Regions from separate parts of the Bacillus shivajii genome, predicted to be linked through region 2. Evidence: riboswitches for the same ligand, from Rfam matches in the RefSeq annotation. Region 2 holds a riboswitch; each other region holds the start of a gene.
What was found. A riboswitch is a leader RNA that binds a small molecule or an ion and turns the genes downstream of it on or off. The one in region 2 is predicted to bind S-adenosylmethionine.
Positions count from the first base shown of each region.

Region 1 (3,193 bases), 1.4 Mb from region 2:
TTTAACTCAGTAACGAATGTCTTAACGGCATCTGCATTTGATAACCTAAAAGAAAGGACTGCTCCAGATCCATTTGATTGACGGAAGTGGATCTCAGATCCAGGATGTTTTTTCAGCCCAGGGTAATAAACTTTTTCAACTTCCGAAACAGTTTCTAGATATCTAGCTATTGTTTCAGCTGATTGCTGAGACTGTTGTATACGTACATGTAATGTTTTTAGTCCTCTTAAGACGAGCCAACAATCTTGAACACCAAGGACGGCACCAAATGTATTTTGTAGGAATGCTAATCGTTCTGCTAATGCATCATCTCTTACAGCAGCTAATCCGGCTACAACATCACTGTGACCAGAAATAAACTTAGTCGCACTATGGAGGACGACATCCGCTCCTAAATCTAAAGGCCTTTGAAGAGCAGGGGTTAAAAACGTATTATCAACAAACGTTAAACAACCGGACTCTTTTGCTAACTGACATATCCTTTGAAGGTCAGAGATTTTCAAAAGTGGATTAGAAGGTGTTTCGATATAGATGACTTTCGTATTCTGTTTTATCTTTTGTTTGATTTCAGTTAAATCTGATGTATCGATAAAGGTGTACTCAATACCGAAACGTTGAAGGACTTCGGTAACCATACGATAAGTGCCACCGTAAACGTCTTCTGATATTAGGACATGGTCTCCTTTTGAAAGGAGCAAAAAAGCGGTCGAAATAGCAGCCATTCCAGATGAGAAAGCAAATCCACTCGATCCACCTTCGAGTTGAGCAATTGTTTCTTCTAATGCTTCTCTTGTCGGATTACCTGAGCGACTATAATCATACTTGCCAAAAGATTCAATATATGATTGATGGAAGGTAGATGTATGGTGTACAGGAACACTGACTGCTCCAGTTTGTTTATCAACAGACTGATCGTTATGAATAAGACGAGTTTCGAAACGATGATTGCGGTTACTCATTATTTGCCACCTTCTTTTCCGCATTTTTTAATGCTTGATCAATATCTTTCTTTAAATCTTCTGCTTCTTCAACCCCTACAGAGAATCTCAATAAGCGATTACAGACACCATTTTTAATTCGAATTTCTTCTGGTATGTCCATATGAGTTTGTGTAGCAGGGTAGGTGATAAAGCTTTCAACTCCACCTAAGCTTTCTGCAAAGGTTATAAGTTGTAAGTATTGTAGAAATGGATCTACTAATTTCTCATCGGAAACACGAAAAGATACCATCCCACCGCGACCAGTATATAAAACATCAGTGATTGCTTCGTGACCTTCTAAGAAACGAACAATTTCTTTTGCGTTTTCTTCGTGTTTTTTCATTCTTAATGGGAGTGTTTTCATCCCCCTAATTAACAGCCATGAATCAAGAGGAGATAATGTGGCTCCTATTCCGTTGTGGTGGAGGGCGAGCCTTTCACACAATGCTTCTCCTTTTGCTACAATTAAGCCAGCTAGCACGTCATTATGACCTCCTAAATATTTTGTCGCACTATGAATGACGATGTCTGCGCCTTCTAAAATAGGCTGCTGAATGAGTGGTGTGTAAAACGTATTATCAACGATTAAATAAAGGTCGTAACATTCCGAAAGATCTGAAAAATGGTTGAGGTTTGCCTCCTGCATCAAAGGGTTTGTAGGAGATTCGATAAAAAATGCTTTCGTATTTTCATTGATTAATTCCTCGAAGCTTTTAGGGTAACGGATGTCTGCATAGTGAAAGACAACTCCGTATTGGTTTAAAAGCTGTTCGAATAGTCGGTACGTTCCGCCATATAAATCATGTGAAACGATGACCTCATCTCCTTGTTTGAATAAGGCAAAAATCGTATGAATAGCAGCCATTCCTGAACTACAAGCAAAGCCTTGGTCACCTCTTTCCAAATTAGCAATCGCTTTTTCAACAATATCTCTAGTTGGGTTTCTCGTTCTTGTATAGTCATACCCCGTCGACTGGCCAATACCTGAATGTTGGTAGCTTGTTGAAAAGTAAACAGGTGGACTAACCGCACCTGTTACTCGTTCGCTACGATTTCCTATTTGAACAAGCTCGGTGTTCATGCTACAGGGTACCTCGTCTCTTTCTATACTCATCCCACGCCCCTCCAAATCTCTTAATAATGAATCAAAATAAAAAGTCGACCCCTTTTTAAGAGGTCGACGAAATAATAATGTAAGGATTCGCCGGACCTCTCATCTTTCAAAGCATTCGCTTTGCTGGATTTGGCACCTTTTGAATAAAAGCTATTCAATGGTTGCCGAGGTTTCAAAGGGCCAGTCCCTCCACCTCTCTTGATAAGAGTCCTTATCGACTGTTGTTTAATTTATATTAGATAATAAATTGAAAATTCAAATTAGTCAACATGTTTATGGGATTTTTTTCTAAAATTATCATGAACTACTTACATGATCATTATCCTTTTTTAACTCTTGTCAGAGAAATAGAAATCGATAAAAGATAATAATCACTTGTTTTGTCTGGCACTTTCACTCCAAATGTTTGTATTTGCATGATAAAGCTCCTCAACTAAAATAGTGTCCTCTAATTATTAAAATCAGTTCTCCAATTAACCCTGCTATGAAAAATAAAAAGTAGTAACTAGCTGAAGTGGTGTCTCGGTTAAAAAGTTCCTTGAAGGCCTTTATTATTACTTTATCAAACTCAAACCACTTTAAAATCCATCCAATAACTAAAAACGACAAAATAGCCATTGATTTCTTCCTTTCGTGAAAAATCTATGATTATTTAAGCCTACTTTAACTTGGCCTGAAATTGTAGTGCTACCTGGTAGATTCATACCTGGTACAAACATACCAGGTACGTGACAACTCCTTGCACCTACAGCCCTTTTGTTAAGTTAGTGGCTTTATGTTCGATTAAATCTACTTCTTTTTTCCAGTAAGTCTTGATACCGTTGTTCTGAACAACTGCTCCATTTGGAACTTGCTTTAAAACGAGAATGAAAGCAAGCATATCGACAGAAGAGGCAGCTGCATTAAGTACAATTAAAACCACAAGGAATGGTGTAAGCATGCCTAACAAACCAAGAATAATAGGTAGAAAGATTGAAAGAATGACAAATGGTGCAACGCTGATGATAATAAACCGAGCTTTTGTCATCCTTTCTTCTGTATAAACGAAGCCTCCGAAGCAAGTGAGACCTAAATACGTACAGTTAGAGCGAAAAAATCG
Region 1 covers NZ_CP084703.1:268,253-271,445, reverse strand. The annotation lists gene metC (cystathionine beta-lyase) at 1-959, opposite strand, end outside; gene LGQ02_RS01375 (methionine biosynthesis PLP-dependent protein) at 952-2,094, opposite strand; SAM riboswitch class I at 2,191-2,302, opposite strand; gene LGQ02_RS01370 (DUF3267 domain-containing protein) at 2,840-3,193, opposite strand, start outside.
Region 1: linked by a shared signal. The riboswitch ahead of LGQ02_RS01375 (methionine biosynthesis PLP-dependent protein) and the one ahead of metK (methionine adenosyltransferase) in region 2 are both predicted to bind S-adenosylmethionine.

Region 2 (3,193 bases):
GGCTTTCATAACTCAGATTTTAAGCGCTTTAACTCTATAGGTACCCATATGACACCATCCTCTTCACAAAACAAGGGCAAAAAAAACAAAGAAGATTAGCTCCTCTTTGTTCTTTCATATAACACATTATTTTTTTTCGCCATTTGCTGCTTGTTCTTTAATAATTTCTGCTTTGTCCGTACGCTCCCAAGGTAGGTCAACATCTGTACGACCAAAGTGTCCATATGCCGCAGTCTGTTTATAGATCGGGCGTCGTAAGTCAAGCATTTTAATAATTCCTGCTGGGCGCAAGTCAAAGTTATTACGAACAACTTCAACTAAAACATCTTCAGATACTTTGCCTGTTCCGAAGGTGTCGATCGCAATTGATACAGGCTGTGCAACACCAATTGCGTATGCAAGTTGTACTTCACAACGATCTGCAAGACCTGATGCAACAATGTTTTTCGCTACGTAACGAGCGGCATATGCTGCTGATCGGTCTACTTTCGTTGCATCTTTACCAGAGAATGCACCGCCGCCGTGACGAGCATAACCTCCGTAAGTGTCAACAATAATCTTTCTGCCTGTTAAACCAGCATCACCTTGAGGACCACCGATTACAAAACGGCCCGTTGGATTGATGAAGTATTTTGTTTTATCATCTAGAAGATTCGCTGGAACAACGGGTTTAATGACGTGCTCATGCAAGTCTTTTTTAATTTGATCAAGGGTTATTTCTGGGTGATGCTGTGTTGAGATGACGATCGTATCAACTCTTATTGGCTGATCATTTTCATCATATTCAATCGTAACTTGTGTTTTAGCATCTGGTCGTAGGTAATCGATCGTTTCATTTTTACGAACTTCACTCAAGCGGCGTGCCAATTTATGAGATAAAGAAATTGGCAGTGGCATAAGTTCTTCTGTTTGGTTATCTGCATATCCAAACATTAACCCTTGGTCACCAGCTCCAATTGCCTCGATTTCTTCCTCTGTCATTTGGCCTTCTCGTGCTTCAAGCGCTTGGTCAACACCTTGTGCAATATCTGCGGATTGTTCATCAATAGATGTTAAAACAGCACATGTTTCATAGTCAAAACCGTATTTTGCACGAGTGTAGCCAATTCCCTTTACCGTTTCACGAACGATTTTTGGAATATCTACATACGTTGAAGTTGAAATCTCCCCCGCTACTAACACAAGTCCTGTGTTCACTGACGTTTCACAAGCAACACGTGCATTTGGATCATTTTTCATGATCTCATCTAAAATTGCATCTGAAATTTGGTCACAAATTTTATCCGGGTGACCTTCCGTGACTGATTCAGAAGTAAACAAACGACGTTTCTCTGCCACAGTACGTACCTCCTTCGTAATATCTATCCTATAGGATATGTTTATTGAATTGACGGTACTCGTTCTCCCAGCAGAATGGTATAAATCAGTTTCAATAGTTACCTTAACTAGAAAAGGAGACTAATGCTCTGCTTTTCACAACAATTTTAAAGTAATTAAAAAAACCTTTTCCCTAGCGAGGAAAAGGTTATGTCCCATTCGCCTTTCACCTCTTATCGGTCAAGACATACTCGTAGATACGCCTTGCAGGTTAGCACCGTTCATCATTTTTGATGTGATGATGGTTGCTGGGCTTCGTCGGGCCTGTCCCTCCGCCTACTCGGGATAAGAGTATCCGTTCGCAAAAAGAATAACTGATTTTCGGTAAACTGTCAACAGAATCCGCAACAAATAGGCAAAATTAGGCGTTATTAAATTGAGGTACTTGTCGAATTCATGACAATTCATTAAGTCTTATTACACTCATTTGTCCAAGAGGGGAAAATGAATCTACACGAACAATTAAGTACTCTACCTCTATATCCTTCTTTTATAACATACATAAAATGACGACATATCTTATTTAAATTTTGACACACTTATTCTCTCATCATTCATTGAGAAAATACTTTTAACTGAGTAAAACACATTTGCAATTCTCTACGTATTCCATCAATTGACCTACATACCGATCAACTCATTTCTTCTATTTATAAACGAATGACCATCATTGATTATAAAACCTTCTTAAAATATGAAATTTCTAATAGGTGAAAAACTGTTTTTAAAAACGATGCACATTTCAGTACAATTAGTATAGACTATTTAAAAATATGTGTTATACTAATTTACAGATTAGATGAAACAAGTTACTAATATAATGGTCTTGAGTGATGATGAAAGGATGAGATTTCATGAGTACAATCCACTTCGAAACTGAACTTGAACGAATTTTACGTAATGATAATGTGCACACTGATTTGTCAACAACTTGCTTAATAGAAAAAGCATTAGAACGCAACGAAGGTCGATTAACATCTACTGGTGCGTTTTGTGCGACTACTGGAAAATATACAGGACGTTCTCCAAAAGACCGCTTCGTCGTGGAAGAGCGTTCTACTGTAGATAAAGTTGACTGGGGGACGGTAAATCAACCAGTTTCTTCGGATGTATTCGAGCGTTTATACTTAAAAGTGTTACACTATTTAAGTGAGAAAGATGAACTTTTTGTCCGTCACGGTTTTGCTGGTGCAGACAAAGCACACCGCCTTCCAATTCGCATCGTAAATGAGTATGCTTGGCATAACTTATTTGTTCAGCAATTGTTTATTCGCCCAATTGCAGAGGAATTAGCTTCTCTCATTCCTGAGTTTACAATTGTTTCAGCACCTGGATTTAAAGCAAATCCTGAAGTAGATGGTACTAAGTCTGAAACATTCATTATGGTTTCTTTGGAAAAACGTACGATCTTAATCGGGGGAACAGAATATGCAGGGGAAATGAAGAAATCGATCTTCTCTGTCATGAATTATTTATTGCCTGAAAGAAATGTCTTGTCGATGCATTGTTCAGCAAATGTAGGTGTTGAGGGAGACGTTGCTTTATTTTTCGGTTTATCCGGCACAGGGAAAACAACACTTTCAGCTGATCCACATCGTAGCTTAATTGGTGACGATGAACATGGCTGGTCTAATACTGGTGTATTTAACATTGAAGGTGGTTGTTACGCAAAGTGTATTAACTTGTCAGAAGAAAAAGAGCCACAAATTTATAACGCGATCCGCTTCGGCTCAGTTTTAGAAAATGTCGTCATCGATGATAATACACGTGAGCCAGATTATGATGACAATTTATATACAGAAAATACGCGTGCTGC
Region 2 covers NZ_CP084703.1:3,343,196-3,346,388, forward strand. The annotation lists gene metK (methionine adenosyltransferase) at 127-1,338, opposite strand; SAM riboswitch class I at 1,548-1,669, opposite strand; gene pckA (phosphoenolpyruvate carboxykinase (ATP)) at 2,232-3,193, shown strand, end outside.

Region 3 (3,193 bases), 250 kb from region 2:
TTTTGAAGCTTCAATGACCCCTTTATCTATTTCACGAAAGGCAATTTCAACTAACCTTGCATAGAACGGTGCAGAACCGATGATTAATGCCGGTAATGCTGCAGAAGGTCCTAAAAATGTTTTTAATATCGCTATCGTAAAGGGAATGAGTAAAACAATTAAAATAATAAATGGGATGGACCTTGTCACATTGACATAGGCACCTATAATTGCATGAACCACTTTATTTTCTAATAAATTGCCTTTGCCTGTTAAAAAGAGCAGTAACCCTAAGATCACACCAATTAAAAAAGTTAATGCTAAGGCAATGACTGTCATATAAACGGTTTCTAACGTCGCATCCCACATTCTTTCCCAATTCACATTTGGAAAGAGCAAAATGTTTCCGAGTAAGAAATTAATCACCGTGGATCACCTCCACTTCTACATCTTGGTTACGTATAAAGTCTTTGACTTTATTTAACTCTTCTTGCGCCCCATCGACACTAATAAATAGTGAACCATATGGGCCGTTTTGCGTTTGACTAATTTTTCCTTGCAATATATTAACGGTGACATCATATGACCTGATGAGATCATTGATAAGTGGCTTCTTCGCATCGCCTCCAACAAAAGTAAGCTGAAGGACGGTGTGAATGCCATTTTCTGAAAATAAATGACGGATTGCCTCTTCTGTTTCTTCTGGCTCGGTCACTTGCTTAACAAATTCTTTTGTCATGTGTTCTTTCGGCTTTTTAAAAATATCAAGAACGTTTCCTTGTTCCACAATTTGACCATCTTCCATCACTGCTACGCGGTGGCAAATTTTTCGAATGACGTGCATTTCATGAGTAATAAGAACAATTGTTAAGCCTAGCTTCTCATTAATGTCAACGAGTAAATCCAAGATCGATTCTGTTGTTTTCGGGTCTAATGCAGAAGTTGCTTCATCACAGAGCAACACTTTCGGATTATTTGCGAGCGCCCTAGCAATACCAACTCGTTGTTTTTGCCCGCCACTTAATTGTGATGGATAGGATCCTCCACGTCCGCTTAAGCCAACAAGCTCGATTAATTCATTCACTCGGTTGTCACGTTCTTTTTTAGGAACGCCTTTGATCTCAAGCGGGAATGCAATGTTTTCTTTTACAGTACGTGACCATAATAAATTAAAATGTTGAAAAATCATCCCAATCTCTTGTCGTGCATTTCTTAATTCTTTTTTTGAGAGATTGTTCATGTTTTTATCGGCAACAGAGACTTCACCAGAAGTTGGTGCCTCTAACATATTTAAAAGTCGAATTAATGTACTTTTACCTGCACCACTGTATCCGATGATCCCAAAGATTTCTCCTTTTTCGATCGTCAAGTCAATATGATCTACAGCTGTTACTTTGCCGTCCCTCGTATTGAAGGTTTTCACCAATTTTGATAACGAGATCATTTGAATAAGCCTCACTTTCTATAAACCTAACTAATATATTTATTAATCTCATATGATTACTAGGTTTAAAACATCTATGATTATTTCACTGCACTTAGTCTCCGATTGATAAACTAAACTCAGCTTTTTTCTTTTCGCTTCTAGACTCTGTTGTCGTTTTCTATTTAATACTCAAATCAAGATAGAAAACAAAAAACCTTTCAGCGCAATAAGACGAGCTGAAAGGTTTCCAATATCAAGACTGAAAAACCTTTCTCTCATCTCTCAAAGCAGTTATCTGCTTTGTTGGAATTGGCACCTTCCAATTTTCATTGTGGTTGCCGGGCTTCATCGGGCCAGTCCCTCCGCCTCTCTGGATAAGAGAATTTGTTTTTAATTATTTAACTCATTAAATCAGTTAAGTAGGATATTATCATTAACCGATTTTACTGTCAACATGTTTCCTACCTTTTCGATCAGAAGTATTTGCCAAATAAAATAAAGATTCTATTAATAACAAGTCTTTTAACTTCCCTTTTACTTTCAGGTCTTCTCGTTTTTTCATAGATAGTAGGAAGTCCTCACCGTACAATAATTCTTTTAGATCATCTTCACTGCCTTCAATGATAACATGACTATCGCAATCAAGCCCACTCACAATTTTTAACAAATTGTTATCGACCATTAAATAACAGAGTTCCTGTTCATTATTGAAAGAAACAGTTAATACACGATTCATCATTAACTTTTGGAGCGCGTCTTTTTCTCGGACTCGATTTATGAATTCATTAATTACCTCTTTCAATTTATCCCCGCCTTTTTACTTATTTCCTTGTAAACTTATTCCACTTCCTCCTCTTATTTTCCTCTATCCTGCAACAGTTCTTGATAGATTTTCTGATTTCGGAAGGGGCTTTCGGAAAACAATGAAGAAATAGACGGTTCCAATGACATAGAGGGCTCCAGTAATTGAAAAAACGATCGCGTATCCTGAGTATGAGCCATATACCATGACGATCGTCGTTGAAACTGGACCCATCACAGCCCAACCGAGCTGGAAAACAGCTTGCCCGACGGAATTTGCAAGTCCTTTGATCGAATCGTCAACACTTCGCATCATAAGTGACATTTGAATTGGGTTTCCTGCGTTCATTAAAGCTTGCCGGAATAGAAAACCAAATACAGCCCAATAAATATTTTCAGTAAAAGCTGTAATTAATAAAAACGGAATCGACAATAGCTGTAAGATGACGACCGCATTGACTTCACCGACTTTTTTCACAACGGCAGGACCGATGAGAAGAGCGATAGCGGTCATCCCTTGCCCTGCTGAAATGATGATCCCAACAAGTGAATGCGAAATATCAAACCTGTCTACAAAATATAGGTTTAAATACGGGATCACAAGCCCTGAACCAAAACCAATTAAAATTTGTGCAACGGCAAATAAAAGAATGATCTTAATCCCTTGTTTATGTGTGTTAAATAATTTTTTAAAGGACCTATTCCCGTCTGATTTATCCGTAAGTTTACGATCTTCTCTAATTTTTAAAATAGGAATGAGCGCTGCAAAAAAGAAGCCTGCCCCAATTAATAACGTAAGCCGAATGCTCCACAGTGTATTAAAACCAACGATGTAATTAAAAAAGTCGCTTAATGTTCCTCCAAGTGTATTACCAATGACATTTGCCACCATGATAATCGCAAAGTTAAAACTAAACAGGTGGACTCGTTGTTTTTCTGTCGAGTTTTCTGCCAGAAGAGGAATCGAAGAAACTTGGATAAAAGCCA
Region 3 covers NZ_CP084703.1:3,597,987-3,601,179, forward strand. The annotation lists gene LGQ02_RS17400 (methionine ABC transporter permease) at 1-348, opposite strand, end outside; gene LGQ02_RS17405 (methionine ABC transporter ATP-binding protein) at 398-1,423, opposite strand; SAM riboswitch class I at 1,678-1,786, opposite strand; gene LGQ02_RS17410 (hypothetical protein) at 1,839-2,207, opposite strand; gene LGQ02_RS17415 (MFS transporter) at 2,271-3,193, opposite strand, start outside.
Region 3: linked by a shared signal. The riboswitch ahead of LGQ02_RS17405 (methionine ABC transporter ATP-binding protein) and the one ahead of metK (methionine adenosyltransferase) in region 2 are both predicted to bind S-adenosylmethionine.

Region 4 (3,193 bases), 940 kb from region 2:
TCACCAGAAATTAAAGGACCACGGATCGGTGAAGCAAGGCCTGAATGGGAGATTTACGTCGATCTGGCTAAACGTGTTAAACCAGAGGGAAGTAGTGTCATAGATTACAAGACAGCGCAAGAAATTCGTGATGAAATAGCAATTGCACATCCGAAATACGACGGGGTTCAGCATTTAAAGAATAAAGGAGATGTCTTCCAATGGGGAGGCGCTTGGTTATGTGAAGGTGGGGAATGTCCAACAGAAGACGGGAAAGGCCAATTGCTCCCGATTGAGCTTCCAGAACTGCGTAAACCAGAGGGTCATTTCTATGTGACAACGAGACGTGGCAAGCAGTTTAACTCGATGATTTACAGTGATAGAGATCCAAATAACAATGCCGATCGTTTCGATGTGCTAATCAATCAAAGTGATGCAAAAGGCCTTGGGATTAACGAAGGAGAAGCTATCGTCGTATACAATAAATATGGAACGTTTCACGGTCGAGCAAAATACGACCGCACAAAACAAGGAAACATCTCTGTTTACTGGCCAGAAGGGAATGTTCTGATTCCAAAAGGGGTTTACGAACAATTTGCCGGTATCCCTGAATATAATACGGCTGTCATTGTTGAAAAAGCGGAAACGTACCATGCCCATAAAGATACGAAATATGTTGAACGAAGAATTGAAGAACTCGAAACAGAAATCAGTTAAAAGGAGTACGCTATGAATCATGACGTGATGAAGGATCAGCCGATCATTGCATATAATAATGGGGCAGTTTCAGAAATAAATGATACCATTGCGCTTGAAGTACCAATAACGATCCTTGTAAACGGTATTGAATTTGGAACGATGATGTGTACCCCAACTCACATCGAAGAAATGACGATTGGTATTTTAGCCTCAGAAGGTGTGATCCTCACACCTTCAGATATTGATTCTTTATCAATACTAAAAGAAAAAGGGTATGTTTATGTGCAGTTAAAAAAAGAAGATGTACCGATTGATTCGTATGCAACGAAGCGATATATCGGGTCATGTTGTGGAAAAAGCAGAAAGTTTTACTTCCAAAACGACGTACGGACGGCAAAGACGGTGATGACAAAGCATGATATTCATGCTGAACAAATCATTAACTTAATGGAAGAAATGCAAGAAAACGCAATTAATTTTCAACAAACGGGAGGTTTGCATAATACGGCGTTATGCACAACCGCCGAATTGATTGTAAACCGTTCAGATATCGGGCGTCATAATGCCCTTGATAAAGTGTATGGCTACTGTCTAAAAAATAAAGTCCCACTAAAGGATAAGGTGATTGTTTTTAGCGGAAGAATTTCATCAGAAGTGCTGTTGAAAGTTTCAAAGATGGGAGTTGGAATCATGCTATCAAAATCGGCTCCGACGACTTTAGCCATAGATTTAGCAAAAGACTTAGGAATTACAACAGTGGGATTTATTCGCGGGGGGCGTTTTAATGTTTATACGCACCCAGATCGTGTATCATTCGACTGATTGACATGATCATAAGATTGATGTATGGTATATTATACCAAATGTAACAAACAGAGAACTTCTTATGTAGAGAGGTGGAGGGACTGGCCCATCGAAGCCTCGGCAACGGATTTTTCATTTAGGAGAACACCGTGCTAATTCCTGCGGCAATATTCGCCGAAAAATGAGAAGAGGTATTGAAACGTTGTTCAAAGTAACACGATGTTTTTGAACGTTATCAAGATTCGCCCTCTTCTTTTTAGAAGGGGGTTTTTTGCCCCTTTAGGAGTACGAAGACTAAGGGAGGAGACATACACGATGACCGAAAAATCGCAACAAAAAGAACAGATGATTGAAGAGCTACTAGCATTAGGGATCTACAAAATTGGAGATGTACAACTGTATGAAGTGCCGCTTGAAGACTTAGAACATGAATATAATGAGCATCTACGCAAATAGCTTCTTATGCATAAAATGCTAGGCACACACCGCTACGTTTTCATTTCTAAAGTAGGAGTGGCCTAGCATTTCTTCACTAAGGAGATGCTTAGTCTTCTGTTCGAGGTTTCGTTGGATCGCAATCAGGCATTTGCACGACCTCTGTCGTTTCAGCTAACTTCATTAAGTAATAGCACTCTTCTCTTGCCATATGGTCAGCCATTAGTGGTGATAGAACACCGAGAGATTCTTTCGTTAGCTGCATTTCCTCTAACTCTCTTAAAAAAGCTTTGAAAACTTCCATCTCTAGTTCAATATCGCGATGGAATCTCTTTAGAGCGGGAAATTGAGAAACATTTGCTCGGAGGAACCCAGCCATCTCGACCGCTTTAATATAAAATTCCTCCCATTCCTCTTTAAAGTAATCACTTTTTTCACGAATATCGTATTCGACATGATCCATATTACTACTAATTGCTGCCGCATGTCCTGCAGCGTCCAAAAGCCAAATGAGGTCGTGGTGAAGTGGGTGAACCTTCGGTGGCCGCTCACCTTTTAAGAAATAAGAGAAGATCCTCAATGCTTCATCTAGTTCATTTACCATATGGTTTAAAAAAGAAGGAGGTAATGTAATTGCAATATCACCTTCTAAATGTTCACGGATGATCGCTAACTTTAATTCACGTAATTTTTCTGTTTCTTCATTAGCCTGTCTTAATAACGTCATTAATGCTTGCTCATTTGGAAACCTTCTCGCCTCACCTAAAAGCTCGTCAAACGAATCAATAAATCCTTCAGCTCGAGCGACATAATTCCTTTCACCAGGAGATAGTGATTCATAAATAAACCTGCTGTGGTCACCAAGAACTTGTAACCAAAATTCCAGTTCAAACAATAATTCATCACGCATTGTTTTTACCCTCCCACCGTAAAAATAACAGCCATTAAAAAACATATGATGAAAATGATCCTTTGATGAATGATGAACGATAGATTTACTTATAATGGAGAATGTGCGTAATAAAGGCAAAGCGTGTTATAATAATGGGATGGAAAGATTTACTCAAAAATCCCCTCATGCATGGATATATGTATTCATTTATGATATAACTTCAAGTATGAGTTCACTATGAACGTGAGAAAATTGCCGGTCAGAAAGGTGAGTAATGATGACAGAAAACAATCAAACATCATCTAACTTTATAAAGCACATTGTAAAAAAAGATTTAGAATCAGGAAAACATAATGAAATTATGACAAGATTTCCTCCAGAACC
Region 4 covers NZ_CP084703.1:4,284,674-4,287,866, reverse strand. The annotation lists gene LGQ02_RS20515 (FdhF/YdeP family oxidoreductase) at 1-696, shown strand, start outside; gene fdhD (formate dehydrogenase accessory sulfurtransferase FdhD) at 709-1,500, shown strand; SAM riboswitch class I at 1,560-1,670, shown strand; gene LGQ02_RS20505 (Fur-regulated basic protein FbpA) at 1,798-1,938, shown strand; gene LGQ02_RS20500 (DUF2935 domain-containing protein) at 2,027-2,827, opposite strand; gene LGQ02_RS20495 (glutamine--tRNA ligase/YqeY domain fusion protein) at 3,087-3,193, shown strand, end outside.
Region 4: linked by a shared signal. The riboswitch ahead of LGQ02_RS20505 (Fur-regulated basic protein FbpA) and the one ahead of metK (methionine adenosyltransferase) in region 2 are both predicted to bind S-adenosylmethionine.